2 linked regions of the Herpetosiphon gulosus genome follow. The protein of the gene in region 2 interacts with the protein of the main gene of each other region in a pairwise test. Links are inferred from orthologs where the notes say so. Each region holds a gene or a part of one and is shown on either strand. Other genes may lie near its edges.

What was found.
Region 1: the proteins of eno (region 2) and rpe interact in binary tests that used the Escherichia coli proteins (3 or more experiments, as listed by UniProt). The link is inferred for Herpetosiphon gulosus from one-to-one orthologs.

The regions. Positions count from the first base shown.
Region 1 is NZ_BAABRU010000003.1:15,584-18,790, reverse strand. What follows is about bases 158-3,035. They hold rpe (ribulose-phosphate 3-epimerase), read right to left. Parts: upstream 2,000-3,035; coding sequence 1,316-1,999; downstream 158-1,315. Other genes in these bases: ABEB26_RS04040 (cation diffusion facilitator family transporter), read left to right, coding at 2,628-3,035; ABEB26_RS04045 (ArsR/SmtB family transcription factor), read right to left, coding at 2,105-2,482; ABEB26_RS04055 (SDR family NAD(P)-dependent oxidoreductase), read right to left, coding at 158-837. In the rest of the region: ABEB26_RS04060 (alpha/beta hydrolase), read right to left, coding at 1-67; more of ABEB26_RS04055, read right to left, coding at 94-157; more of ABEB26_RS04040, read left to right, coding at 3,036-3,207. UniProt on the Escherichia coli protein: Catalyzes the reversible epimerization of D-ribulose 5-phosphate to D-xylulose 5-phosphate.
Region 2 is NZ_BAABRU010000013.1:182,191-185,434, reverse strand. The notes cover bases 289-3,203. They hold eno (phosphopyruvate hydratase), read left to right. Parts: upstream 289-1,060; coding sequence 1,061-2,347; downstream 2,348-3,203. Other genes in these bases: ABEB26_RS18165 (RidA family protein), read left to right, coding at 2,808-3,188; ABEB26_RS18170 (YraN family protein), read left to right, coding at 2,412-2,786; ABEB26_RS18180 (amino acid kinase family protein), read left to right, coding at 289-798. Also shown: ABEB26_RS18185 (carbohydrate kinase family protein), read left to right, coding at 1-25; more of ABEB26_RS18180, read left to right, coding at 112-288. UniProt on the Escherichia coli protein: Catalyzes the reversible conversion of 2-phosphoglycerate (2-PG) into phosphoenolpyruvate (PEP). It is essential for the degradation of carbohydrates via glycolysis.

The sequences.
Region 1 (3,207 bases), on a different replicon or contig from region 2:
CTTGAGGCGTATAGATGATGCGTTCGATGCCGTTATCGAGCTGATGTTCAATCGTATATTCAGTCACACAAGCCTCTTTCTCCACAAATTGAGCTACATGCTGGTAATCCCACCATCAATAATGTACTCAGCTCCAGTGATGAAACTAGCCGCTGGTGAGGCCAAAAAGACGATCAGTTCGGCGATTTCGTGAGGCGTGCCCATGCGCTTGAGCGGAATCGAGCGAATCAGCCGTTCTTGAATGCTTGGCTCGAATCCATCCAAAATGGCGGTTTCCGTCCAGCCTGGGCAAACTGCATTGATCCGAATGCCAGCGGGAGCTAGTTCAATCGCGCCAGTTTTGCTCATTTGGATTACGCCTGCTTTGGCCACGCCATAGGGTCCAAGGTTGGGTGAGCCAGCCACTCCAGCAATCGAGGCGACATTGACAATCGCGCCACCTTTGCCACCCGCCAGCATGGCTTGGCTGGCATATTTTTGACCCCAAAATACGCCAGTTAAGTCGATTTCTAACACGCGTTGCCAATTGTGATTCTCGGTTAAGTGTAATGGTGCGGGCTGTCCACCAATGCCAGCATTGTTGATCATAATATCCAAGCCGCCATGATCGAGTGCAAATTGCACTAAGGCCTGAATATCGGCTTCGTGGCTAACATCGCAATGGCGAAAATAGGCTTGGCCTGCATTGCTACGAATTTGCTCAACCGTTGCTAATCCAGCTTGCTGATTAATATCGCCAATGATCATCGTTGCGCCTTGTTTGGCTAACAAATGAGCCGTCGCCGCCCCGATTCCAATTGCTCCGCCGGTAACAATCGCAACTTTCCCGTGCAGCATCCTGTCCTCCTTGACATGCTAGGTGTAATGCTATTATCAAAAATCAGCAGACAAAAGTCAAAGGGATGAGGGATGTGGGATGTGGGATAAGCGATTTGGGATGAAACCATTCGTGCAATTCGTGCAATCTGTGGCTAAAAACCTAACCTTCGTGCTCTTCGTGGATCAAGCTTCAACTTGGAACCAGAATACTACCTGCTTGGAACGACCCTTGGAACTGCTAGTTGCTATATTAAGCCTACACACTCTCATTGCGGCGCTCCTGTGGTTTGGAAGCATCAGGGCAGTTGGCAGGTTGGTAAACGTGGGACTTTACCAACCTGCCAGCACCGCATTTAAAAAAAAGCCAATTAACGCCAAAACCCCGCAGTTGCGGGGTTCTAGCGAGAGAAGAGAGGAGAAGGAGATGACACCGAGTATAGGCCATTGCTCCTAGATTGACATTCCCTATCATGGGTGATTTCGTGGGTGACTTAAGTCATGCTAAAGCGGCGACAAAGGCATCCCACGCTTGGTGGGGGGTGATGGTTGGCGAGTAAAAAGCCGAGCCTGCAATCAGGTTAGTCGCGCCTGCCTGGACGATGCTGGCGATATTGCTGGGTTTAACCCCTCCATCAACCTGAATTACCGCTTCATGGTGACGCTGATCGAGTAAACTTCGCACGGCAGCGATTTTGGTCAAGCTGCGTTCGATAAAGCTCTGACCACCAAAACCAGGGTTGACCGACATAATCAGCACCAAATCGAGATCGTGAATGATATCTTCGAGGCTGCTGACTGGCGTTGCTGGATTGAGCGCCACGCCAGCAGTACAACCAAACTCGTGGATACGCTGAATTGTGCGATGGAGATGCACACTGGCTTCTTGATGCACTGTGATATGGTTGGCTCCAGCCTTGGCATATTCTTCGAGCAGTGCATCGGGATTGCTGACCATCAAATGGACATCCAATGTGCCTTTGAAATAAGGCCGAATTGCCTGAATCACGGGTGGTCCAAAGGTTAGGTTGGGTACAAAATGGCCATCCATCACATCGACCTGAATCCAGCTACAACCGACTTGATCGGCAGCTTGGACATCGGCTCCAAGGTTGGCAAAATTAGCCGATAAAATCGATGGGGTCAGTTCGATAGCGCGTCCAGCATGGTATCCGATTGGCATAAAACTCCTCGTTGTGTTTAACTATGCACCCCTATTAAAGCATAAATCCTGTGATGGTTAGTCAGCAGAACAATTAAAATTCAATCTTTGCTTGGAAGCGAAGGTTCATTGATTTGGCTCTTTCTGCTCAAAGTTGTTGGCGAGTGCGCCATAACTTTGGGCAGCCACATGATCGAGATGGTAGAGCGCCTCGCGAAATACTCCCGCTACATGATCATCATCAATTGTGTAATAAATTTGGGTGCCAACCCGCTGGGTACGCACCAATTTTAAATCGCGCAATTTCGCCAAATGATGCGAGACGGTTGAAGCTGAAACCTCAACATAGCTGCTTAATTCGTTGACGGTGCAGGTACGATGGGTCAGCACATAGATTAATTGAGCACGAGTTGGGTCGCTGAGCGCCTTGAACATTGCTACTACGGCATGCAGAGCAGTGGACGGCAGTTGATTGGTTGTTTGCAATGGATGAATTTCTGGCATGGCGCATTCCTTGTTATTAACTACTTCAACTCTACCATAGTGCCATCCCGCTAGCCATTGACCATGGTATGGATTGACAAGGCTCTTGAAATAGTATATCTTGATGATTGTACAGATATAGAGATATGAAATTAAGGATCGATCTATGAATCAGGCAATAACTCAGCACCATCATCATGATCACGATCATCAGCATGGATCAAGTTGGTGGCGCTCATTAGGTGAGGCCTTGCACTTACCAGGCTTTAACCACGACCATGATCATGATACGGCTAAGGTTGTTGCCTTAACTGGCTCAGCTAGCCACCTAGGGATTCGGACAATTTGGTGGTCGCTGTTGCTATTAGGGCTAACAACGGTTATTCAGGTGGTAATTTACTGGTTGAGTGGCAGTGTGGCGCTGTTGGGTGATACCGTCCACAATTTTGGTGATGCCTTGAATACGTTGCCCCTGTTGGTGGCATTTATGCTAGCACGTCGTGCCGCAACTAGTCGCTATCGCTATGGCTTTGGCCGTGCCGAAGATCTTGCTGGCTTGGCGATTGTGGCTTCAATGGCAATTAGTGCAATCTATATTGGCATTGAAGCATGGCAAAAATTGCTCAATCCAACCCAAATTACCCAATTGCCATGGGTTATAGCGGCGGCTATTATCGGCTTTTTTGGCAATTATGCGGTAGCCTATCTTGAAATTCGAACAGGCAAAAAAATTAATTCAGCGGCGT
Region 2 (3,244 bases):
AGCATTAGCGCAATTGCCTAAATAAACTGTCACCGCTTCGTCATCTTTAATCCTATTGTTGGCTAGTCCCCCTCGTTACAATTGTGTACAACACAGATGGGGACAACAGCAATGACGCACGTAATCAAAATTAGCGGCTACGAAGTGGATCAAGCTGATTCATTGCAAACATTAATTAGTGCCTTAAGCAGCATCGACGATCAAGTGGTTTTAATTCATGGTGGTGGCAGCATTTTGCCGCGCGTCTTAAACGCTATTGGTGGCCCGAATCATCCGGCTGCTGCCGAAATTGCAGCCATGGCTTTGCGTGGCGGGATCAATCCGCGCTTGGTTGCTGCGCTGACGCAACATCATTTGCAAGCAATTGGCTTATGTGGCTCGGATTTGGAATTGATGTATTTGCTGCCCAAAAGCGATGAGCCAATTGTGCGCTTTGAGGTGTTGCACTATTTGCTAGAGCAGGCTTGGCTGCCAGTTTTAGCTCCATTGGCGATGGAAAGTGCCACAGGTGCAGTGAAATTGCTCAACGCTGATACGGCAGCCCAGATGATCGCCTCAGCATTGGCCGCTGATCAATTAACCTACATTGTGCAAACCCCAGGGGTTTATGCCAGTGGGCGACGAATTAGTGGCATTTCAGGGCGACAATGCGAACGCTACATCAAACAAGGCGCATTCGATGCCACCTATACCTCGGTTGTCAAAGCAGCCTCGTTAGCAGCCCCGAATGTCGGGCGGGTGCGCATCACCGATCTCAATGGCTTTTTGGATGGGGTTGAAACCGTAGTTGTAGCCTAGATTTCAGGGGTCAGGGACAGGGGTCAGCATAACCGAAACCGCGAGGGGCACGAAGGACACGAAGATTTGGCTCTAGGCTCTGGGCGTTTGGCTATCGAAATTATTGCAACCCCTCAAAACGTTTCGCTAGCCCAGAGCCTTCATCCCTCATCCATCATCCTTCATATTTTCTCGATAGGTCGCGAAATCGCTACCCAGCGAATGGACAGAGCGTGGTATGATGGGGCATAAAGATTCGTGTCCCTTGAGGAGGCTTCTCAATATGGCACTCATTACGCACGTTCGCGGTCGCGAAGTTCTCGATAGCCGAGGTAACCCGACCGTTGAAGTTGAAATCGGTTTGGAAGATGGCACGCTTGCCCGCGCAATTGTTCCTTCGGGCGCTTCAACTGGCGCACACGAAGCAGTCGAACTACGCGACGGCGACAAAAGCCGCTATGGCGGTAAAGGCGTGCTCAAAGCTGTAAAGCATGTCAATGAAGATATTGCTGAAGCCATCGAAGGCTTAGAGGCACTTGATCAAATTACCCTTGACAAGACCTTGATTGAGCTTGATGGCACTAAAAATAAAGGTAAACTTGGCGCTAATGCAATCTTAGGGGTTTCATTGGCCACAGCCAAAGCTGGTGCATTGTCAGTTGGTTTGCCACTCTATCGCTACCTTGGCGGGGTTTTCGGGCATACCTTGCCAGTCCCAATGATGAACATCTTGAATGGTGGCAAGCACGCCCAAGATAGCACCGACTTCCAAGAATTTATGGTGATGCCAGTTGGCGCTCCATCGTTCCGCGAAGCTTTGCGCTGGGGTGCGGAAATTTACCACACGCTCAAGAACGTACTGCACGACCGTGGTTTGGCCACCAATACTGGCGATGAAGGTGGTTTTGCGCCATCATTGCCATCAAACGAAGCTGCTCTCGAAGTGATCGTCGAAGCGATTCAAAAAGCTGGCTACACCCCAGGCAAAGATGTCATGTTGGCACTCGACCCAGCATGTAGCGAAATCTACGAAAATGGCATCTACAACTTGGCCCGCGAAGGCCGCAAGCTTAGCTCCGAAGAAATGGTGGGCTACTGGGAAAATCTGGTTAACAAATATCCAATCATTTCAATCGAAGACGGCTTGCACGAAGACGATTGGGGTGCTTGGTCGTTGTTGCGCCAACGCATCGGCGATCGCGTGCAGTTGGTCGGCGACGATTTGTTGGTAACCAACGTCGAACGGCTCAACCGTGCGATCAAAGAAAACTCAGCGAACAGTATTTTGATCAAGCTCAACCAAATTGGCACCTTGACCGAAACGCTTGATGCGATTCAAATGGCGCAACGTGCTGGTTGGACGGCGATCGTCAGCCACCGCTCAGGCGAAAGCGAAGACGTAACCGTAGCCGATTTGGTGGTTGCCACCAACGCTGGTCAAATCAAAACTGGTGCGCCAGCGCGAACCGACCGCGTAGCCAAATACAACCAATTGCTGCGAATCGAAGAAGAACTCGATAGCCAAGCAAAATTTGCTGGCTGGAGTGCCTTCGCCGTCAAACGCGGCTAATCGATACTGACCATTCAGGACACGCAACGGCGCGTGTCCGCTTGCTATTTTAGGGGGAGCAAGCATGGCCGATGATCGCAAAGCACTTGGGCGTTGGGGCGAACAATACGCCGCTGAGTATCTACAACAATTAGGCTATCAACTGATCGCCAGCGGTTGGCGTTGTCGTTGGGGTGAGATCGATCTGATCGCTTATGATCAGGCAACCTTGGTGATTATTGAAGTGCGCACCCGCCGAGGCACAGCCCATGGCAGCGCCGCTGAATCATTGACCCTCAAAAAACGCCATCGTTTAGCTCGTTTGCTCCAAGCTTATTTAGAAGCCCTCGATGCAGCCCAAACCCCATGGCTCGGCGATTACCGCATCGATGCCATCGCGATCACGCTCTCCCGTGGTCAACCCCAACTTGAGCATTTTCAAGCAATTTCGATAGAATAAGCAGCTATCAAGGAGTTTTCAATGACCCGTGAAGTTATCAGCACGTCTAATGCTCCCGCCGCAATTGGCCCCTACTCACAAGCAATCGCAATTGATGGATTGTTGTTCTGCTCAGGCCAAATTCCGCTTGACCCAGCAACCGGCCAAGTGATCGAGGGCGACGTGACGGCTCAAACCCGCCGCGTCATGGAAAATATTCGGGCCGTACTGACGGCAGCCAACACCAACTTTGAAAAAGTCGTTAAAACCACAATTTTCTTGGCTGATATGAACGACTTTGCAGCGGTCAATGCCGTGTATGGCGAATACTTCCCTGAAAACCCACCAGCTCGCTCGACCGTGCAAGTCGCTCGCCTGCCTCGCGATGTGCAGGTTGAAGTTGAAGTTATTGTGCTGCGCTAAATCAGGTTTCCCTCACCCCCTAGCCCCCTCTCCCGCCTAGCAGGCGAAGGGGAATT